DNA from 4 places in the Sanguibacter sp. HDW7 genome. Region 1 is predicted to be linked to each of the others. Evidence: predicted binding sites of a transcription regulator. Region 1 holds the regulator's gene; each other region holds the start of a gene.

Region 1 (5,585 bases):
GAGGACGAGGCGACGTGCCTCTTCGGAACGCTCTCTCTGTGGCAGGGCGTCGACGTGCCTGGGCGCTCGTGCAGCCTCGTCCTCATCGACCGCATCCCCTTCCCGCGGCCCGACGACCCCGTGCGCTCCGCGCGGACCGAGGCAGTCGCCGCAGCGGGTGGCAACGGCTTCATGTCGGTGTCGGCGACGCACGCGGCGCTCCTGCTCGCGCAGGGCGCAGGTCGCCTCGTGAGGACCTCGACGGACCGCGGCGTCGTCGCGGTGCTCGACTCACGCCTCGCGACCGCGCGCTACGGCAGCTTCCTCACGCGCTCGATGCCCCCGCTGTGGCCGACGACCGACCGCGCGACGGTCCTCGGCGCCCTGAGACGGCTCACCGAGGGCGAGCCCGCTCGCTAGGCTGGACCAGGACCTGCGGGCCGCTCGCGCGACCCGCTGCTCAACCCTGGAGGAACGATGCCGAACATCACGCCGCACCCCGACGAGCACACGGCGCTGCGCACGACCAAGCTGGCCGTCGTGGGAGCAGGAGCCGTCGGCTCGACGCTCGCCTACGCGGCGCTCATGCGCGGCGCGGCGCGCACGGTCGCGCTCATGGACATCAACGCCGCCAAGGTCGAGGCGGAGGTGCTCGACCTCTCGCACGGCGTGCAGTTCGTGCCAGAGGCCCAGGTCATCGGCTCGGCCGACGTCGAGGTCTGCGCGGACGCCGACGTCGTCGTCGTCACGGCGGGCGCGAAGCAGAGGCCGGGGCAGACCCGGACCGAGCTCGCGGGCGCGACGATCGACCTCATGAAGAAGATCCTCCCGGGGCTCGTCGAGGCCGCGCCGAACGCCGTCTACATCATGGTGACGAACCCGGTCGACGTCGTGACGTACGCGTCGTTGAAGATCTCGGGCCTGCCGCCGAGCCAGATGTTCGGCTCGGGCACGGTGCTCGACACCTCGCGCCTGCGCTTCCTCATCGCGCAGCACTGCGGCGTCGCGGTGCGCAACGTCCACGCCTACATCGCGGGCGAGCACGGCGACACCGAGATCCCGCTGTGGGACTCCGCGACGATCGGTGGCGTGCCGCTCCTCGAGTGGAACCGTCAGTCGGAGCACCACGGACCGCTCACGCACGACGACCGCGCGCGCATCGCAGACGAGGTCGTCAACTCGGCGTACAAGATCATCGAGGGCAAGGGCGCGACGAACTACGCGGTCGGGCTCGCGGGCACGCGCATCATCGAGGCGATCCTCACGAACGAGCACTCGGTCCTTCCGGTCTCCTCGCTCCTCACGGACTACTACGGGATCTCCGACGTGTGCCTGTCCGTCCCGTCGATCGTCGGGCGTCGCGGCGTGTACGAGCAGCTGCAGGTGCCGCTGTCGGACGCCGAGTACGACGGCCTCAAGGCGTCGGCGGACCACCTGCGTGCGGTCGCACGCGAGTTCGGATTCTGAGCACCACGGCAGCATGACGAAGGCCCCCTCCGCGGAGGGGGCCTTCGTCATGCTGCCGTGGTCGCTGTCCGGGTGCGGTCGGGCTACAGGGAGCGCAGCACCGAGACGACGCGGCCGAGGACCTGTGCGCCGTCGCCGGGGATGGGCGCGTACGCGGAGTTCTGCGGCAGCAGCCAGACGTGGCCGGACGTGCGTTTGAACGTCTTGACCGTCGCCTCGCCGTCGATCATCGCGGCGACGATCTCGCCGTTCTCGGCGACGGGCTGACGCCGGACGACGACCCAGTCGCCGTCGCAGATCGCCGCGTCGATCATCGAGTCGCCCTGGACCTTGAGCATGAAGAGCTCGCCGTCGCCGACGAGCTGGCGGGGCAGGGGGAAGACGTCCTCGACGACCTGCTCGGCGAGGATCGGGCCGCCTGCGGCGATGCGGCCGACGAGCGGGACGTACGACGGGGTGGGGCGCGAGTCGTCCTCGGCGGCGGAGTCGTGGACGATCCGCGGCCGGGCGTCCGGCTCGACCGGGGAGGGCACCGACGTGGCGACGACGCGGGCGTCGTCCGCCTGGACGATCTCGAGCGCGCGCGGGCTGTGGGGGTCGCGGCGGATATAGCCCTTGCGCTCGAGTGCCTCGAGCTGGTGCTTGACGCTCGACGGGCTCGTGAGTCCGACGGACCGACCGATCTCGCGCATCGTCGGGGGGTAGCCACGCTCGTCGAGCGACGCGCGGATGCACTCGAGCACCGCGCGCTGGCGTCCCGTGAGCGCCCGCGTCACGGGAAGGTCGGGCCCGGTGGGCCCGGAGGCGGTCTGCGTCACGTGCTGCTCCCTCGTCGACCCCCGAATGTCGGAGGCTCGTGGTCGGCTGTCCTTCGTCAGCCTAGGGGAGGACACCGGCGGGTTCAAACATCCGTTCGAGCGTGTCTCGACATCCGTGGCGGACCCTGCTAGAAATAGAACAGCAGTTCGACGAACAGGCGTTCGAGGTTCACCTCGACCGACGGAGGAGCACCGAGATGAGCACCATGAGCCTGGCGGCCTCGCCCCGCATTGCCCGTGCCGCTGCGCCGGCGCCCGAGCTTGCGCCGCTCCGGATCACGCGCCGTGGACGCATCGTCCTCGGTCTGCTCGTGTCCGCGGTCCTCGGTTCCGGAGCGCTCGTGTTCGCGAACGGGGCGACGGCCGACGCCCCTGCGGGGGCGCAGGCGGTGACGGTCCGTACGGTTGGTGCAGGGGAGTCGCTGTGGGCCATCGCCTCGTCCGTCACGGCGCCCGGGGCTGACGTGCGCGACGCGCTGCAGGAGATCGCACGGCTCAACGGCCTCACGGGTTCGAGCCTCGCGGCGGGTCAGCAGCTCGTCGTCCCTGTCGTCGACGCAGACTGAGGAGCGGCGCGCCGCCTTGCGTGGCGCGGGGCGTGGGCCTATCGTCGCGATGCCCCCCGAAGTGACATCCCCGAGGACGCACATGCACTGCCCGTTCTGCCGGAACCCCGACTCCCGCGTCGTCGACTCACGCACGTCCGACGACGGGCTCTCGATCAAGCGCCGTCGCCAGTGCCCCGAGTGCGGCCGGCGCTTCTCGACGGTCGAGACCTCGAGCCTCACGGTGGTCAAGCGCTCCGGTGCGACCGAGCCCTTCTCGCGCGACAAGGTCGTCGCGGGCGTCCGCAAGGCGTGCCAGGGCCGTCCCGTGAGCGACGACGACCTCGCGCTGCTCGCGCAGCGTGTCGAGGAGTCGATCCGAGGCTCTGGCAGCGCTGAGATCGACGCCAACGAGATCGGGCTCGCGATCCTCGGGCCGCTCCGCGAGCTCGACGTCGTCGCCTACCTCCGCTTCGCGAGCGTCTATCAGGACTTCGGCTCGCTCGAGGACTTCGAGGCCGCGATCACCCTGCTCCGCGCGGACCGCGAGGGAGCCACGCTCCCCGCGGGCCAGGACGCCGAGAGCGACGCGCCCGAGGCGTGAGGGCGGGCGTCCGCGCCGCGCAAAAGGTTGGCGTCGAGCCTGTCGACGCGAGAAGGTGGAGTGCCGCACCCGCGGCCGTTCCCAAGGAGGCGCCCATGGCTGACCACGACGACCGATCCGTCCCTGAGGACGTCAAGGAGAAGTTCCGTGCGGCGCTCGCCGCGAAGAAGGGCAACGACCGCACTGCGGAGCGGGCCGCGAACACCGGGGCCGTCCACGGTTCCGAGACGAGCGGCAGCACGCAGCGGACGTTCCGCCGCAAGTCCGGCTGAGCCGACGACCGTCCGTCGCGACAGTCACGATGCTCGCGACGCCACAGGGCCCGCGCTCCCCGTGAGGGGAACGCGGGCCCTGTGGCGTTCGCGGGAGGCGGGTCCTAGTCGAGGACGCGGAGCCGCACCGTCTCGTCGAGCTGCGTGAGCTCGGCGATCGCGTCGGCGGACACGTCGGAGCCCGCGTCGGTGACGACGTAGCCGATGTCGCCGCGCGTCCCGAGGAGCTGGCCCTCGATGTTGACGTCGTGCGCGGCGAGGATCTGGTTGACCTTCGCGAGCACGCCGGGCACGTTCCGATGGAGATAGGCGACGCGGCTCGCGCCCGTGTTCTCGAGAGCGAGGTTCGGCAGGTTGACCGAGAGGGTCGTCGAGCCCGTCGTGAGGTAGTCACGGATCTTCGTCGCGACGAACTGGCCGATCGCCTCCTGCGCCTCCTCGGTGGAGCCGCCGGTGTGCGGGGTGAGGATGACGTTCGGCAGGCCCTGGAGCTCGGAGACGAACGGGTCACCCTTGCGCTTGGGCTCGACCGGGAAGACGTCGACCGCCGCGCCCGCGATGCGGCCCGCGAGGATCTCGTCGCGGAGCGCCGCGTAGTCGGGGACGAAGCCGCGCGAGAGGTTGAGGAACAGCGAGCCCTGCTTCATGCGGGCGAAGTGCTCGGCGGTGAACATGCCGGCGTTGCCCGCGCGACCGTCGACATGGAGCGTGACGATGTCGGCGACCTCGAGCAGCTCCTCGAGCGTCTCCATGCGGCGCGCGTTGCCGAGCGCGAGCTTCTCGGCGGAGTCGTAGAAGACGACCGACATGCCGAGGTTCTCGGCGAGGACCGAGAGCTGGGTGCCGATGTTGCCGTAGCCGATGATGCCGAGGGTGCGACCGCGGATCTCGTGCGCGCCGGTCGCGGACTTGTTCCACACGCCCGCGTGCATCTCGTCGTTGAAGACGGTGAGACGGCGAGTGAGCGAGATGATGTCGGCGATGGCGATCTCGACGACCGAGCGCGTGTTGGAGAACGGCGCGTTGAAGGTCGCGATGCCACGGGTCGCGGCCGCGGCGAGGTCGATCTGGTTGGTCCCGATGCAGAACGCACCGATGACGCTGAGCTGCGGTGCGTGCTCGAGCACGCGCGCGGTCACCGTCGTCTTGGACCGGATGCCGAGGATGTCGACACCGTCGAGTGCTGCGATGAGGTCGTCCTCGTCGAGGGCGCCGGTGCGGTTGACGACCTTGATCCCGTGGGACTGCAGGATCTGGGTCGCGAGCGGATGGAGGTTCTCGAGGAGAAGGGCGGTAGGCACGGGGCCAGTATCGACCCGTCCGGTGGCCGGTCCAAACCGGGTCCGCACCATGGAACGGGCGTCTCCTCAGCGCTTCGCGACGGCGTCCGCGATGCGCGGTGGGAGGTCGTGGGAGTGGACGAGGTGCAGCCGCTGCGTCGGCCGCGTCATCGCGACATAGAGGTCCGACGGCGCGAGCTCGTCGGGCTCGACGAGGACGACGACGTCGTACTCGAGGCCCTTGACCGTGCGCGGGTCGACGACCGAGACGGGAGCGTCGAGCTCGTCGTCGCCGCGGGCCGCCCGCAGCGCCGCGTCGGGCAGGACGGCGCGCAGCGCGGCGCGGAGCGCCGGAGCCCGACGGGGCTCGGCGACGACGGCGACGCGCCCGACCCCGTCGGACGTCGTCCCGGCCCGCACCTCGGCCGCGACGACCTGCGCGGCCTCCCGGGCGACGTTCGTCGACCAGTGCACGTGGAGGGAGTCCTCGACCTCGCGCGCCGAGGTCATCGGGGATACGGGGAGGCTCGCGGCGACGGCCGCGTCGCGCGCGGCGTCGGCGACGACCGCGGGCGTGCGGTAGTTGACCGTGAGCTCCTCGAGCCGCCAGCCGCCGCGCA
Region 2 (5,585 bases), 120 kb from region 1:
CACGGGTGCTCGCCCGACTCGAGGATCATCTGGGCGGACCCGAAGACTGTCTGCGCGGCGATGCGCGTAGCGAGCGCCTTCGGCATCCCGGCCTTGAGGGCACCGCGCGCGAGGGCGTCGATGAAGAGGAAAGCGTAGGCGGGTGCCGAGCCCGCGATCGCGGTGAACATCGAGAACGACGACTCGGGCAGCTCGATCGCGTCGCCGACAGCACGGAAGAGCTCGACGACCTCGGCGACCTGGGCCTCGGTCGCGACGTCGTTACCGGCGACGGCGGCCATGCCTGCGCCGATCTGGGCGTTGACGTTCGGCATGACGCGGACGACGGGCTGCGAGCTGCCGTGCTCGCCGAGGAGCGACCCGATACGTGCGAGCGGGGTCCCGGCGGCGATCGACACGACGAGCGTGCCGTTCTCCGCGAGGGCCGACGCGAGCGGGGGAAGGACCTGGCCGAAGACCTGCGGCTTGATCGCGAGGACGACCGTGTCGACGGCGTCGACGAGCGCCTCGTTGGAGTCGGCGACGCGCACGCCGAGCTTCTCCGCGAGAGCCGCCGAGGCTGCGCCGTGCGGGTCGTGCACGACGACGTCGTGCGCCGCGACGACACCACGGCCAACGATTCCCGAGATGATCGCGGACGCCATCGTGCCGGCACCGATGAAACCGATCGTCATGTCGTTGCTCCTCCGAGTGTGCAGGCGGCGGCCGCCGCGGGACCCAGCCTAGGGGCACGAGTGCACGAGGACCGGGGCAGGCCTCACCTGTGGACGGTTACGCCGGACGAACCGCCCGAGTACGCGCTCGCGATCAGTTACGGACTGGCAGAATCCAGCGGGCAGAGGTGCCGCTGCAGATGCGCATCGACAGATGAGTGGTCAGAACGGTGGCGGTGCTTCTCCTTCGTGGCCGGCTGGCGGGTTGGTGGGAGTACTCGGCGACGAGTCTGTTGGCGGGTCAGGTGGCGGGCCGGTGGGCGAGCTCGGTGACGAGCCTGTTGGCGGGGAAGGTGGCGGGCCGGTGAGTGGGCGCTGTGACGGGTCCGTGGGCGGACTTGGTGACGAGCCTGTTGGCGTGCCCGGGGGCGGGCTCTCGGCGTGCGCCTGCGTGCCGTGTGGTGGCGCGGCGACCGCATCGGAGCGCCCGGGACGTAGCTCCGCGACCGTGTCGGTGACGTGGCCGTGCGGATCGGTCCAGCGCACAACGGATGGAGCGAGCCGGCGCTCGATCTCGCCCCTGTCCGAGGGGCTGGTGTCGACGACCGAGGTGACGGCCACCCTGGCGCTGGCGACGACAGCAGCGAGCTCGGGAGAGTCCGCGTGGTCGGCCGGGTCCAGTTTGGCGAGGTCGTCGATCGTGAGGACGTGGCTCGTCCACCCCGAGGTGTGCTTGAGCCTGTGGTGCGCCCGGCACAGGTGCACGAGGTTGTCGGCACTCGACTCTCCGCCGTCGGCCCAGTCGTGGACGTGGTCGACGTCGGAACGCATCGCAGGCCGACGACACCCGGTGAAACGGCACGTGACGTCACGCAGCGCGAGGAACGCCCGGAGCGGTGCCGGAGTGGCGTAGGCCGTGCGGGACAAGTCGAGCGCGATGCCTGTGTGCGGGTCGGTGAGGATCCGGCGGAGCGACGGCGCAGCGGCGAGCAGCTCGAGGGCGGTGTCGTCGTCGAGGGGACCGTGGCCGACGAGCTCGGCCGTCGGACGAAGCGCGGCCGTCGGCAAGGAGTCGGCCGCTGGGCTTCGCTCGGGTGTCTGCGGCGACAGGTCGTGCGGATGCGCGCCGTGGAGGTGTGGGTCGTGCGGATGCGCGCCGTGTGAATGCGGTTCGAGCGTCTTGCCCGCGTGAGGACGTGGCTCTCGCGGACGCGGATCCTGCGATCGGCCCTCAGCCGGATCGGCCTCGGACGTGGAGGCCGTAGCGAGCAGAAGGGTGTGGGGAACGGTCACCGAGACCGCAGGCCTGATCCCGAAGATGTCTGCGTCGCACGCGCGGGACATGACGTTGCGGACGTCATCGGCGTCGGCGAGGTGTGTGGAGACCGCGATCTTCCGCTCGAGCGGAGTCCGGGCGAGCACCGCGCGGGCGGACTCCTCGAAAGGGACGACGGGGATCGATGGAGGTCCTTCGGCGGCCTCCGAAGGCGGGTGACCGGCTCGGCGGAGCTGCCTCGGCGAGGTGTTGACGTTGAACGTCGCCATGCCGTCCGCAGGTTCGGCGACTGCGGTGCACCCCTCGGGTCCTGGGGCCGGCGCCTCGGCGAGCACGTAGTCCGCCAGGGCGTCGGCCCGCAGCTGCGCCAGGGTCCGTGACTCCTCCGGTCCTTGGCAGGCCACTGCTGCGGCCGTGAGCCTGTCGAACACCGCAGCTGCCGCGACCGCGGAGAGGTGCGCGCTCAGCCACGCCATGCCGTCCCTGCCCGGCTCGAGGGTCACGTACCTGCCTGCGCGCGCTGCTCGGTGCCGGAGGTTGAGCGACCCGGGTTGTGCCAGCTCGCGATGTCGGCGCGCCCATGCCCGGAGTTGGCCGGGAGTCCGGTTGCGGGCCTGCGTCGCGAGCATCTTCCCGAAGGACTCGCGGTGCTCGACCGGCACGACGGCGCTCTCCTCGGCGATGACCTTGAGGTGCTGCGCCGACAGCAGTCCCGCGGCCAGGTCGTCGACGGCATGGGGGTGCTGAACCGTCACGTGCTGTGCCAGGTCCCACTCGGCCACGACGTGGCCCTCGGCCGTACGGGTGCGTGTCGCGACCTCGGCGACCGTCGATCTTCGCGCCGCGTGGATCTCGCTGGCCCGGGTCTGGACGCGAGACCTTCCGGCGACCGGGTCCCACACCACCTGGGCAGCGGCCTCGCTGAGGTGCGCCAGCACCGCCATGGTCTGCAGTCGTAGGGCCGACGTCGCACGCTGCTCCGCCTCGATCGATTCGATGACGCGCAAGGCTGCGCCGTGCGCGTCGGCGAGATGCTCCTGCCACGCGAGGAAGTCGGAGTGGGAGGTGAGCTCAGGGAGCGGGGTGCTCGAGGTCCCCGCTCGTTGACGGGTGTCCGAGCCGCCCTGGCTCCCGCCGCGCCCGTCCTGGGCGCTCCGCGTCACGTTGGGTGAAGTGCCGCCACCGTAGTCGCGGGTGCCGTTGCCACTGCTGCCGGCCCTACCATCAGCGCCGTCGAAGCCATCAGTGCTGTCGTTGCCGCTCGCGCTGTCCAGGGCGCCGGGCATGACGAACGCTCCCGGCGCACCTGAGAACAGCGCCCCGTCAGGGGCGACGGAGCGCGTGGGTTCGCGCTCCTCGGGGTGCGGGTCCGGTGTCATGTGATCAACGATATGGAACGTGTGTTCGATCGCATCTCCAGGCTGAGATCTGTGGATAGAATCGTTGTCCACAGGCCCCGCGTCAGGTGTCGGGAGGGTGCAGGGCAGGCGTTCGTGGCGACCGATGTCCGTGGGTGGTGCGACCATGGATGTCATGAGCGAGGTCCCCGGGTCAGTCCTGTTCGTGTGCAGCCGCAACGGCGGCAAGTCGCCCATGGCGGAGGGGCTCGCGCGTGCGTTCGCGCCCGGCGCGACCTTCGTCTCGGCCGGGACCGCGCCCGGGGAGTCGCTCAACGGCGAGTCCGTCGCCGCGCTCGCTGAGGTCGGGGTCGACATCTCCGAGCACGTCCCGCAGCTGGTCACGGACGAGATGATCGCGGCGGCCGACGTCGTCGTCGTGCTTGGTGAGCAGGCCGACGTCCAGGCGCACGACGGCACCCCGGTCGTGAGGTGGGTGCTCGACGAGCCGTCGGAGCGCGGCGTCGAAGGGGTGGAGCGCATGCGCCTCGTCCGCGACGAGATCGCCGAGCGCGTACGCGGCCTCCTCGGCGGTCCGACGTCCGGTTCCGCGGTGTCCGCCGACGCGACGGACGGGACGGTGGCAACCCACGACATCGAGCCCATTCCTGACGCCGATCCTGCCGACGCCACTGTGGTGCGCCCCATCAACCCCTACGACGTCGACGAGCACGGCGAGGACACCGTCGAGAAGCTCCCGACGCGCGCCGGCCGCCGCCGCGCCACGCATCCGATGACGCCGAGCCTGCGGGCCGTCGTCACCGGTGCGTCCTCGGGGATCGGCCTCGCGACGGTCGAGTTGCTGCGCGCCGCCGGCTGGGACGTCTTCGCCCTTGCCCGACGCGTCGATCGGCTCGAGGAGCTCGCGGCTCGCACGGGCGCGACCGCGATCGCGTGCGACGTCACGGACGACGCCTCGGTCGCTCCGGCCGTCGCGCGCGTGACGGCCGACGGCCCGCTCAACGCGGTCGTCAACATCGCGGGCGGCGCCCTCGGGACGGACTCCGTCGCCGATGCCGACCTCGATCGGTGGCGTCAGATGTACGAGACGAACGTTCTCGGCACGCTGCGTCTCACGCGCGCCCTGCTGCCGTCGTTGCGCGAGTCCGGGCGTGGCGACGTCGTCGTCCTCACCTCGACGGCCGCGCACGACACGTACCCCGGCGGTGCCGGCTACGTCGCCGCGAAGCACGCCGAGCGCATCATCGCGAGCACGCTGCGCCTCGAGCTCGTCGGAGAGCCCGTGCGTGTCATCGAGATCGCGCCGGGCATGGTCGCGACGGAGGAGTTCTCGCTCGTGCGGTACGACGGCGACGCGGAGAAGGCCGCCGCCGTCTACGCGGGTGTCGACGCACCGCTCGTCGCGTCGGACGTCGCCGACGCCGTCGTGTGGACGCTCACGCGTCCGCACCACGTCAACATCGACTCGATGATCATCCGGCCGCGCGCGCAGGCGTCGAACACGCTCGTCGCCCGCAACTAGGCCTGACGGCACCGGCACCGACGGCCCGGACCCGGCGCCGACGGCCCCGGACCAGATGCAAAGAACCAGGGCGCTACCCTGCGCCAGATCTCACCATCCGGGACGCCGACGGCGATGCTTCGCATGCCCGACGCGTTCCGGCATCCTCGTGCCCATGAGCCAGAGCCACGGGACCCCGACGCAGCGAATGTGCTGCGTCGTCGTGCCCGCGGCGGCCCCGGCGCTCCTCGCCGGTGCGTGCTGTCGCTGTCGCTGACGACGCGACCCCAGCCCGCACCCGCACCGCATCCGAGGACCCGCCATGCCCACGACTCTCCTGAGCGCCCCTGCCAGCACGACCATGACCCGCGACGACGCCCTCGTCCGCTCGATCTTCGGCCCCGCGATCGCGACGGTCGAGGAGCTCGTCGCTCGTGACATCGAGGCGTTCACGCGACGCAGGCTTGCCCGAGCCTGACGCGGGCGACCGCCCGCGGCGCGATCCCCTCGGCACGTCGCCGGCGGGTGAGGGTAAGGTGGTGCCCACAGGCGTCGACCCGGCCATCACCGGCGAGCCTCCGGAAGAACGGACTCCTTTGGGAGTCTCAGTAGAGCCGGACGGGGACGGCCCGTGACAGCCGGTCGAGCGGTCCGTGCCGCGCTCCTCGGAGCGAGGTGGGGTCAAGCGGGGTGGTACCGCGGCGGTGACGTCGTCCCTGCAGCACTTTGCAGCAGCACGCGACCACCCGCAGGAGCTAGTCATGGCGTACCCCCTCCACCGCGACTCCGCCGTCCCG
Region 3 (5,585 bases), 810 kb from region 1:
CGGGCGAGTGCGGCGGCGATGTCCCAGGTGCTCACGAGCGCCCATGGTAGTTCGTGCGGAGGCTCCGTCCCGAGGTCGTGCGGAGTCCGGGACGGTTCGTGCTCGAGGAGCCGACGTACGCCATCATGGACGCCATGACTGTGCGCACCGACGGCTCCGACGTGCCCGACGCGACCCTTCCGGAGCGTGACGGGGCCGCGGTCCACGGCGTCGAGGTGGAGCCCCTCGCGACGGGCTCCGTCGTGGACGAGCGTGTTCTTGACGAGCCTCTGCTCGGCGAACCTGTGCTCGACGAGGCAGCGACGGATGAGGCAATGGCCGAAGAGGCCGACCTGCCTGACGCCGACGACGCGACCGCTACCGGACTCGAAGCCGACGCGCCCGGATCCGAGCCCGTCGTCGTCGGGAGGTCCCGTCCTCGTCCCGAGCCGCGCGTCGAGCGCCCCTCGATCTGGCCCGCGGTCGCCGTCGCCGTCGTCGCCCTCGCGGCCTACCTCGCGCTGAGCCTCGCGCGCTGGAACCGCTGGGACACACCGAGCTGGGACAACGCGATCTTCGAGCAGGCGGTGCGCGGCTGGGCGGGGCTGGGCTGGCCGGTCGTCGACATCAAGGGCGAGGGCTACATCCAGCTCGGTGACCACTGGTCGCCGCTGCTCGTCGTCCTCGCTCCGTTCTACCGGATCTTCCCGAGCCCCGTGACGCTGCTCGTCGCGCAGGCAGTGCTCGTCGCGATCTCCGTCGTGCCGCTCACGCAGGCCGCGCGACGCTGGCTCGGCCGGACAGCGGGCCTCGCCGTCGGCGTCGCCTACGCGGCGAGCTGGGGCGTGCAGTCGGCGATCGACGTGCAGTTCCACGAGTACGCGCTGGCGGCGCCGATCCTCGCGTTCGGCCTCGCCGCAGCGCTTGACGGGAAGTGGCGTCGGGCCTGCCTCTGGATCCTCCTGCTGCTCGGCGTCAAGGAGGACATGGGTCTCACCGTCGCGGGCTTCGGAGTCGTCCTGTGGTTCTGGGGCGAGCGGCGACGCGCGTGGCAGATGGTTGCGGCCGGTCTCGGCGGCATGGCGCTCACGCTCTTCGTGCTCATCCCGATCTTCAACCCGTGGCACCGGTACGACTACTGGGGCAAGCTCGGCGAGGAGGGCGCGACCGGTGCCCCGCAGGGCCTCGCAGGGCTCGTCGACGGAGTGTGGCGGATCTTCACCAACCTTCTGTCGCCCGAGGTGAAGATCGAGACGATCCTCCTCCTGCTCGTCGTCACCGCGTTCGTCGCGCTGCGCTCGCCGCTGCTGCTCATGATCGTCCCGACGATGCTCTGGCGGTACGCCGGCTCGACCGAGTACTACTGGGGCTCGACCTGGCACTACTCGCTCATCCTCATGCCGATCGTCTTCGCGGCGACGGTCGACGGGACGCGGCTGCTGCGCAGGTCGTCGCGCGCCGCGGCGCGGGGGTACGCGCGGGCGGTGCCCGCGCTCACGGTCGTCGTCGCCGCGCTGCTCGTGCCGCGGTTCCCGTTCGCCGACCTCGTCGACCCGGCGACGTACGAGCGTGGCTCGCACGTCGCCGCGGGGGAGCGGGCGCTCGCCTCGATCCCCGCGGGCGCGAGCGTCGCGAGCGACCTCGGGCTCATCGTCCACCTCACGTCGGACCGCACCGTCTACTGGATCGGCACCGAGTCCCCCGTCCAGCCCGACTACGTCGCGATCCGCACGTGGTCCGGCTGGGGCGGCAACCCGCCCGACGACGTCGCCCGCTACGCGGCCTCGCGCTTCGGCGGGGTGTACGAGGTGTCGTTCGACGAGGGTGGGTTCGCGGTCGCGCGACGGATCGGGTGACGGGCGGGCCTGCCCCTGGACCTGACGCAGCGGTAGGCGACCTCCCTAGGATGGGCGCATGCGCACGCTTCTCAACATCATCTGGCTCGTCTTCGCCGGCTTCTGGCTCGCCGTCGGCTACGCCGTCGCCGGCATCATCTGCTGCGTGCTCATCGTGACGATCCCGTGGGGCATTGCGTCGTTCCGCATCGCGTCCTACGCGCTGTGGCCCTTCGGCCGGACCGTCGTGCGCAAGCCCGGGACGCAGGTCATGTCGACGCTCGGCAACATCGTGTGGCTGATCGTCGCGGGCATCTGGCTCGCGATCGGGCACATCACGACGGGCGTCGCACTCTGCGTGACGATCATCGGCATCCCGATGGGCATCGCGAACTTCAAGCTCGTGCCCGTGTCGCTGCTGCCCCTCGGCGCCGAGATCGTCCCGACGGACCAGGCGTTCGCGTAGCTGTTGGGGTCTCAGTCGCGGCTGAGCGCTGCGGTCGTGGCACCCATGAGCGTCACGAGGTCGGTGGGGGCGAGCCCGACGTCGAGCCCGCGCCGACCCGCGGAGACGTAGATCGTCGCGTGGTCGAGCGCCGACGCGTCGACGACCGCGCGCAGCCGCTGCTTCTGCCCGAGAGGGGAGATGCCGCCGACGACGTAGCCGGTCGCGCGCTCCGCCGCGGCCGGGTCTGCCATGTCTGCCTTCTTCGCGCCCACCGCGCGGGCGAGGGCCTTGAGGTCGAGCCGCCCGTCGACGGGGACGACGCCGACGACGAGCGTGCCGTCGGCGACCGCGAGGAGCGTCTTGAAGACCTGCTCGGGCGGCACTCCGATCGCCGCCGCGGCCTCGAGCCCGTAGCCGAGGTCCGTCGTCGGGTCGTGCACGTACGCGTGCACCGTGTGCGGGATGCCGGCGCGCTCGAGCGCGACGAGCGCAGGGGTTCCGGCCGGGGTCTTCTTCTTCGCCACGGCGCAGGTCTACCGCGCGGTGCGCGGCAGCGGCAAGTTGTCGGGTCCGGGTGAGGCCGGGGTGAGAAGCTGCCCGCGCCGCGCGCCTCGTACGTCTGTTCGATATTCTGGAGGTGTTCCCGCAGGTCGGGGCATGGCGTGATCCGACACGCGACGAGACGACTGGGCGCATCATGCGGCGCTGACGGAGGTGACGGCGATGGACCTTGTGGACCGTGGCGCGCCTGTCGTCGCGCCGTTCGAGGGCGCTATGGGCCTCCGTGACAAGTTCCTCGCGCTGCCGGCGGATCTCCTCGGCCAGATCGCTCTGCTCGAGCGCCTTGCTGTGCTCATCGCGTCGAACGACCCGGACTCTGGTGCTGCGTCGCTCGCGGCTGAGGCCTCCCGGCGGACGGCGGCGGTCATCGACCGGCTCGGGGCGCAGCGGCTCGCGTGGCTCGGCCGCGTCGAGGCCGACGGGCTGTGGCGAACAGACACGGTGCGCAGCTTCCCGTACTGGGTCGCGTGGCACGAGAAGCGCTCGCTGACTCTGGCGCGGCGTGAGGTGCTCGCGGCCGAGCGACTGCGCGACCATCTTCCCGCGACCCTGCGGTCCGCGCGGGCCGGGCGCCTCTCCGCGTCGCAGGTCGAGGTACTCAGCCGCACCCTGCCCACCTCGGACGCGCGGTGCGTCGAGCTGGCACGCGCGCACCTTCAGACGCGTCGGGCCAACGGCCCTGTATCTGACTGCCCCGTCCCTGGTGGTCCCGTCCCCGACGGCACCGTCCCCGGTGGTCGAGTCATCGACGGTGAGGATGTCAGCTCCTGGAACGCTCCCGGGCACGCACCCGGCTGCACGGCGGACCTCGGAGCGTGCACGTGCGAACGTGCGTCGATCACGGGAGAGCAGGCGATGCTCGGCGTCGCCAAACGTTTCGACCTGCGTGACCTCGGCAAGGCGGCACGACGCTTCGCGCACGTCGCCGACCCTGAGTCCGACGACCGCGGCTACAGCCGTGCGCAGGAACGAGAGCACCTCGATCTCTCGCTCACGCTCGGGGGCTACCACCTGTCCGGGTTCCTCACCGAGGAAAACGGACAGGTGCTGCGGACAGCGCTCGATGCCGCGAACGGTGTGCCGTCGAAGGACGACGGGCTGCGACCGACGCAGCGGCGGGCGATCGCGCTCGCGGGCGTCGCACGCTCGTTCCTCGAGCGAGGTGAGTCCGGCGGGGCAGGAGCCGGCGTCCGCCCGCACATGACGGTCCTCGTCCCGTGGCGTGACTTCATCGAGCTGGCGGGGAGCGACGGGGGCGGCGATGGCGCCGGACGAGGTGGCTCTGCCGGACGAGGTGACCCTGCTGGACGATGCGACGGTGCCGGTCAAGGTGATGGTGCCGAACGAGCTGACGGTGCCGAACAGCACGACGCAGTCGGGCGTGGCGACGCGCCGCGACGAGCGTTCCGCTCGCAACGCCGAACGGTGCCGGGTCCGGCCGACGACCTCGTCGCCGAGCTCCTCAGCCCGGGACCGACGTGGATCGACGGCTCAGGCCCCGTACCGCGACAGATCCTCGAGAGGATCGCGGCGGACTGCGCGGTGACGCGGGTCGTGTTCGGCCCGGACTCCGAGGTGCTCGACGTCGGCAGGACCCAGCGGACCTTCACCTCAGCGCGCCGCAAGGCCGTCATCGCCCGTGACCAGGGCTGCGTGTGGCCGGGCTGCAAGGCGCCGGTGCAGATCTCCGAGATCCACCACGCTCGGGTCCACTGGGCCGACGGCGGTGCGACCTCGACCGACAATGCCGCGCTCCTGTGCTGGTTCCACCACCGGCACGTCGACCGCGAACGCATCGCGATGGCGTGGCGTGGCCGGTGGACGTTCTCGGAGCCCGGCGGCTACGACCGGCTCGGTGAACCACCCGCCGGCTCGGTCCCCGTGAGGCGCGTGCGGGGACGGGCCGGTGCCAGGGGAGAGGAGAGTGCGAGTGGACGGGAGAGCAGCAGTGGCGACCCAGGCGACTAGCGCGCGACCTACAGGCTGCCGACCTCGGTGACGTGGAGGACGACCTCGCCCGCCTCGTCGCTCGCGTCGAGGTCGACGACGGCGCGGATGTGCCACGCCCGCTCGCCGTCCGGGTCGTCGAGCACCTGCCGCACGGCCCAGCGCCGCGCGTCACCGTCGACCTGCTCGGTGATCTCGACGAGACGCGGCGAGCGGGCCGCCGCCGTGATGCCGATCGCGTCGTCGCCGTACTCCTCGAACATCGGGTCGAGCGCGTCGGCCCACGCGTCGGCGTCCCACCCGTCGCCGCCGTCGAGCGCCCCGAGCGTCGTGTACGCCTCGCGCGACGCGAGCTCGACCCGACGGAACATCGCGTTGCGCACGAGCACGCGGAACGCCCGGAGCGACCCGGTGACCGGTCGCACGGGGGCGCTCTCGCCCGTCCCGGAGAGCGGCCCGTCACCCAGGAGCGTGTCCGCGTCGTCGTCGACCGGGTTCGCGAGCCGCTCCCACTCGTCGAGCAGGCTCGAGTCGGTGCCCTTGACGAGCTCGCCGAGCCACTCGGTGAGCTCCTCGACCTCCTCGGTGCGGTGCTCGGTCGCGACCGTCTGCCGCATCGCGCGGTACGCGTCGGCGAGGTAGCGCAGCAGGACGCCCTCGGTGCGGTCGAGCTGGTACCGCGAGACGTACTCGGTGAACGTCGACGCGCGCTCGACCATGTCCCTCACGACGGCCTTGGGCCGCAGCTCCTGGTCGGACACCCACGGGTTGCCGCGCTTGTACGACTCGAACGCGGGCGCGAGCAGATCCTCGAG
Region 4 (5,585 bases), 270 kb from region 1:
CTCGCGCAGCGCGACGGCATCGAGGTCCCGGCCGAGGCCCTCTACGACGTCATGGTCAAGCGCCTCCACGAGTACAAGCGTCAGATGCTCAAGCTCCTTCACGTCGTCACGCTCTACGACCGCGTCCTCAAGGGCGAGGTCAAGGCGTCCGACCTGCAGCCGCGCGTCGTCGTCTTCGGTGCCAAGGCGGCACCCGGCTACAAGATGGCCAAGGAGATCATCCACCTCATCAACCGGGTGGCCGCGGTCGTCAACACCGCACCCGAGCTCGAAGGTCGCCTGCGCATCGCGTTCCCCGCGAACTACAACGTCACCCTCGCCGAGCGCCTCATCCCCGCCGCCGACCTCTCCGAGCAGATCTCGCTCGCGGGCAAGGAGGCGTCGGGCACGGGCAACATGAAGTTCGCGCTCAACGGCGCCCTGACGATCGGGACGGACGACGGCGCCAACGTCGAGATCCGCCAGCTCGTCGGCGACGAGAACTTCTTCCTCTTCGGCATGGACGAGCCCGCCGTGCAGGCGCTCGAGGACCGGGGCTACAACCCCACGTCGTACTACGAGGTCGATGCCGGCCTCCGCGGCGCGATCGACCTCATCTCGTCGGGCCTGTTCTCCGGCGGCGACCGGACCGCGTTCGAGTTCGTCATCTCCGACCTGCTCTACAAGGACCGCTTCATGGTCCTGGCCGACTACCGGTCCTACGTCGACACCCAGGACCGCGTCGAGGTTGCCTACGCCGACCAGGACGCCTGGACCCGCTCCGCGATCCTCAACGTCGCCCGCACCGGGTTCTTCACGTCCGACCGGTCGATCCAGGACTACCTCGACCGCATCTGGCACGCGCCGGCGGCGCCGATCGCCTGATCGGACTCGTCGCGACGGCCGCCGCACCACGGCTGCGTCGCGACGCGGCGGACACCTCGGTCTGCGCAGACCGACGAGCCCTGCTCTCCCTCGGGAGGGCAGGGCTCGTTCGCGTCCGCGACACGTCGGTGTCTCGGCCTAGAACGGTGGGATGTCAGGCCCGAGGCGGTCCAGTTCGGGCATCTCGAGATCCGGAGCATCTGGGCCTGACTCGCTCGGGTCCGGACCGCTCGGGCCTGACTCGCTCGAACCCAACCTGCTCGAGTCCGGACCGCTCGGGTCTGGACCGCTCGGGCCTGACTCGCTCGAGCCCAACCCGCTCGAGCCCAACCCGCTCGAGCCCAACCTGCTCGAGTCCGGACCGCTCGGGTCTGGACCGCTCGGGCCAGCGCCGCTCTGCCCTTCTGACGCGAGCGGCCTCATCACGGGGACCGCGAGCGCCGCCAACGTCGTCGTGAGGTGCCCTCCTGGCGATCGCCATCGAAGAACTTGCTCGCCGCCGGTGGCTGCGCGCGCGTCACGAGCCTTCGGCTCGACAACCTCGACCTTCCACCCTGTCGCGTGCTTGAGCCGATGGTGGTGACGGCAGAGATGCGCGAGGTTCGGGGCGCGCGTCGTCCCGCCCTCGGCCCAGGCCTCGACGTGGTCGATGTCGCAGCGTTCGGCACGCCGACGACAGCCGGGGAACCGACAGGTCTCGTCGCGCAGGCGGAGGAACGCCGTGAGGTCGGCGGGGACCGCATACGTCGTGCGTGACACGTCGAGCACGACGCCCGTGTCCCTGTCCGTGAGAAGCCTGCGCAGCGACGGAGCCGCAGCGACGAGCTCCCGCGCCGTCGCGGCATCGAGCATCCCACCGCCGACGACCTGCGCCCCATGCTCGTGCGCCCGGGTCTCACGCTCGCCCCGCTCACGCGCCGCACTCGCGTTGGCCGCGTCCTCCCGCGCCGAGCGGCCTAGTGGAACGTGTTCGCCGGCGACCGTCCCGACTCGAGACTCCCGGAGCTCGTCCGGCAGCACGGCCTCGATCGGGACCGCGATCATCACAGTGGGACGGATCCCCCAGATGTCGACGTCGCACGCGCTCGACGCGACGAGCGCATCATCCTCGGCGAGCGACTCCGACGCCGCAGCGTCGAGGCGCCGGTCGTCGAAGGAGGCGCCCGACGGCGTTCGACCCACCGTCAAAGGTCCGGTGAGCGCATACTGCGGTGGACCCCCACGCTCCCCGTCAGGTGGAGGAGTGGCCGCCCCGCGGCTGCGGTCGCGGCCACGATCGGGGTCGCGGTTGCCGACGGGGTTGCTGTCGGGGTCGCGGTTGCAGTCGCGGCCGGTGTCGGGTTCGCTGCCGGGTTTGCTGCCGGAGTCACGGTCGAGGTCGGGTTCGCTGCCGGAGTCACGGTCGAGGTCACGGCGATGATCGGGACCAAGACTGAGCGTCCCCTGCTGCGCATCCGTGCGAACCACGAGGTCGTCGAGCACGGGCGACTCGGAGAGGCAGTACGCGGCGAACGCATCAGCACGCAGCTGGCTGAGCGTCCGGGGGTCGTCGCCACCACGGGTCGCGAGGGCCGCGTCGGTGCAGCGGTTGTAGATCGCGGCGGCAGTGACCTCGGGCAGATGCGCGGAAAGGGTCGCCATCCCTTCGCGGCCGAGCGAGAGCTGGACGTTGCGCCCTGCACGGGCCCTCCGATGGCGCCGCTCGATGCTCTCCGGGTCGACGCTCTCCCGAGCGCGCACGATCCAACGTCGCAACGCCGCAGGCGTGCACGTCTGCGCCTTCTCGATCGCCCCCGGCAGCAGGTGCTCGCGCACCCGCGCGCTCACGCACTCGAGCTCGTCGACGAGGACCTTCGCGTGCTCGGCCCCGATCTCGGCGGCGAGCAGAGCGTCGGCCGTCTGCGGCTGCTCCCGCATGCAGGTCACCGCACGGGACCAGTGTCCGCTCACCCTCGCCTCGGGCTGAGTCGTCATCGTGGCGACCTCGGCGACGAGCGAACGCCGCGCGAGCTCGTGCTCACGGGTGCTCGCAGCGGCCCCCGTGAGCTCCGCGGTGTGCTCGACCTCGTCGACAGCGAGCCTGTCGAGGATCGCCAGGGCGTGCGTCCGGAGGGCCGCGGCAGTCCGCTCCATCATCTCGGCCTGGCCGAGCGTCGCGAGCGCGGCCGCCTTTGCCTCGAGCAGGCGGTCGTGCTCGGCGATCCAGCGTTCACGAGATCCGAGAGCCTCGTGTGGCCGCGCCGAACCTGCAGACCCAGGGCGCACCACAGGCCATGCCGTCCCTGCCGGTTCCGGCCGCACCGCGGACCGCGCCGAACCTGCCCGCTCAGGGCGCGCCGCGGACCGCGACGGGCGCGGGCGGCGGGAGCGAGGTTTGCGGCTCATGTTCTCATTCTATCGAACGGACATTCGAATCGCTCGGCGGGCGGGCAACCTGTGGACGTTCGGCAGCGATACCCCCAACGAGGCGTGCGCCACCAACTTGCGGGGCGCAGTCTTGCGTGGCGCCACCCTGCGCCGCGCCGGCTTGCGCGTCGCCGCCAAGCGCCACCCACCCCAACGGCCGGACCTGAACCGCAGAAGCCGAGGCCCCGCCCCGCCCCAGGTGACGTACACCACTCCCCCGCGGGAACACATCGACACCCGTCATAGTTGAAGGCTAAAGTAGATGCAGATGCATGAACTTTCGACCGGCCCGACAGGCCGCACCCAGGAGGACACCATGATGCAGTTCGGGATCTTCACCGTCGGCGACGTGACGACCGACCCCACGACCGGCCGCACCCCCACCGAGCACGAGCGCATCAAGGCGACGGTCGCGATCGCCAAGAAGGCAGAAGAGGTCGGCCTCGACGTCTTCGCAACCGGCGAGCACCACAACCCGCCGTTCGCCGCGCCCGCCAACCCCACCGTCCTCCTCGCCCACGTCGCGGCGCAGACCGAGCGCATCCTCCTGTCGACGTCGACGACCCTCATCACGACGAACGACCCCGTCCGCCTCGCCGAGGACTACGCGCTCCTCCAGCACCTCTCCGACGGCCGTATGGACCTCATGATGGGCCGCGGGAACACGGGCCCCGTCTACCCCTGGTTCGGCAAGGACATCCGCCAGGGCGTCGAGCTCGCCGTCGAGAACTACGCGCTGCTCCGCGAGCTGTGGACCAACGACGTCGTCGACTGGAAGGGACGCTTCCGCACCCCGCTCCAGGGCTTCACGTCCGTCCCCCGCCCGCTCGACGGTGTCGCGCCGTTCGTCTGGCACGGCTCGATCCGCACTCCCGAGATCGCCGAGCAGGCCGCCTACTACGGCGACGGCTTCTTCCACAACAACATCTTCTGGCCCATGAGCCACACCAAGCAGATGGTCGCGCTCTACCGCCGCCGCTTCGAGCACTACGGCCACGGCAAGGCGCACCAGGCGATCGTCGGCCTCGGCGGCCAGGTCTTCATGCGCAAGAGCTCCCAGGACGCCAAGCGTGAGTTCCGGCCCTACTTCGACAACGCCCCCGTCTACGGCCACGGCCCCTCGATGGAGGACTTCTCGGAGCAGACGCCACTGACGATCGGCTCGCCGCAGGAGGTCATCGACCGCTACGCCGCGATGCGCGACCACGTCGGCGACTACCAGCGCCAGCTCTTCCTCATCGACCACGCAGGACTCCCGCTCAAGACCGTCCTCGAGCAGCTCGACCTGCTCGGCGAAGAGGTCGTGCCCGTCCTCCGCAAGGAGCTCGCCGCCGGCCGTCCGGCCGACGTGCCGGACGCCCCGACGCACGCGAGCCGTGTCGCCGCCGCCGGCGGCGGCCACGACTCGACCGTCTACGCGGACGCCGACGACGTCACGGGCGCCTCGCCGACCACGGACGCACGATGACGACGACGACGCGACGGCGGGCGACGTCGACGGCCGAGGCGTGGGAGGCACTCTTCCGCGCCCAGGTCGCCGTCGTCCGCCGCCTCGAGGCCGACGACGTCTGGGACGAGGTGAGCATGAAGGAGTACGACGTGCTCTTCACGCTCTCGCGCTGCAGCGCCGACGGCCTCCGGCTCAAGGAGCTCAACCGTGAGGTGCTCCTCTCGCAGCCGTCCTTGTCGCGCCTCGTCGACCGGCTCGTCGCCCGCGGTCTCGTCGAGCGGCACGCCGTCATCGACGACCTCCGCGGCACGCGCGTCGTGCTCACCGAGGAAGGACGCGCGACCCAGAAGCGCGTCGGACGTCGCCACGTCGCCTCGATCGACCGCGCGATCACAGGTTCGCTCGACACCTCCGAGCTCGCCGAGCTCGAGCGTCTCTGCGGCGTCCTGCGCGCGCACGTCGACCCCGCCCCCGCCAGCACCCCCGCCACCAGCACCTCGCAGGAGGACCTCTCATGACCCGCCGACTCGTCGCCGTGAGCGGCGGCCTCTCCCAGCCCTCGTCCACCCGGCTGCTCGCCGACCGGCTCGTCACCGCGGCCGCCGACGAGCTCGTCGCCCGCGGCCAGCAGGTCGAGACCGAGACGGTCGAGCTGCGCGACCTGGCGCACGACATCACCGACATGATGCTCACGGGCTTCCCGTCGCCGCGCCTCGGGGACGTCCTCGAGCGCGTCCGCACGGCCGACGGCCTCGTGCTCGTCTCGCCGATCTTCTCCGGGTCGTACTCGGGGCTCTTCAAGTCGTTCTTCGACGTCGTCGACCCCAAGGCGCTCACCGACGTGCCCGTGCTCCTCGGTGCGACC

What was found. Region 1 encodes LexA, which represses DNA repair genes until DNA is damaged. Its sites were predicted from a motif close to TCGAACANNTGTTCGA; they were not measured.
Region 2: the regulator LexA is predicted to act here: its motif matches at 3,322-3,337, upstream of G7063_RS05860 (HNH endonuclease signature motif containing protein).
Region 3: the regulator LexA is predicted to act here: its motif matches at 2,874-2,889, upstream of G7063_RS10045 (HNH endonuclease signature motif containing protein).
Region 4: the regulator LexA is predicted to act here: its motif matches at 3,262-3,277, upstream of G7063_RS07605 (HNH endonuclease signature motif containing protein).

Annotation. Positions count from the first base shown of each region.
Region 1 is NZ_CP049862.1:1,364,805-1,370,389, forward strand. Features, by position in the region: gene G7063_RS06370 (ATP-dependent DNA helicase) at 1-399, shown strand, start outside; gene G7063_RS06375 (L-lactate dehydrogenase) at 457-1,446, shown strand; gene lexA (transcriptional repressor LexA) at 1,530-2,264, opposite strand; gene G7063_RS06385 (LysM peptidoglycan-binding domain-containing protein) at 2,462-2,830, shown strand; gene nrdR (transcriptional regulator NrdR) at 2,913-3,413, shown strand; gene G7063_RS06395 (DUF5302 domain-containing protein) at 3,509-3,685, shown strand; gene serA (phosphoglycerate dehydrogenase) at 3,790-4,986, opposite strand; gene G7063_RS06405 (AAA family ATPase) at 5,053-5,585, opposite strand, start outside.
Region 2 is NZ_CP049862.1:1,249,583-1,255,167, forward strand. Features, by position in the region: gene proC (pyrroline-5-carboxylate reductase) at 1-674, opposite strand, end outside; gene G7063_RS05860 (HNH endonuclease signature motif containing protein) at 876-3,308, opposite strand; partial or broken gene G7063_RS15245 (low molecular weight phosphatase family protein) at 3,463-3,840, shown strand; gene G7063_RS15250 (SDR family NAD(P)-dependent oxidoreductase) at 4,060-4,809, shown strand; gene G7063_RS05875 (hypothetical protein) at 5,111-5,266, shown strand; gene ileS (isoleucine--tRNA ligase) at 5,550-5,585, shown strand, end outside.
Region 3 is NZ_CP049862.1:2,179,716-2,185,300, reverse strand. Features, by position in the region: gene G7063_RS10065 (YggS family pyridoxal phosphate-dependent enzyme) at 1-35, opposite strand, end outside; gene G7063_RS10060 (DUF2079 domain-containing protein) at 135-1,835, shown strand; gene G7063_RS10055 (YccF domain-containing protein) at 1,894-2,280, shown strand; gene ybaK (Cys-tRNA(Pro) deacylase) at 2,292-2,786, opposite strand; gene G7063_RS10045 (HNH endonuclease signature motif containing protein) at 2,986-4,791, shown strand; gene G7063_RS10040 (RNA helicase) at 4,800-5,585, opposite strand, start outside.
Region 4 is NZ_CP049862.1:1,630,292-1,635,876, reverse strand. Features, by position in the region: gene G7063_RS07610 (glycogen/starch/alpha-glucan phosphorylase) at 1-864, shown strand, start outside; gene G7063_RS07605 (HNH endonuclease signature motif containing protein) at 1,003-3,132, opposite strand; gene G7063_RS07600 (LLM class flavin-dependent oxidoreductase) at 3,590-4,738, shown strand; gene G7063_RS07595 (MarR family winged helix-turn-helix transcriptional regulator) at 4,735-5,238, shown strand; gene G7063_RS07590 (FMN reductase) at 5,235-5,585, shown strand, end outside.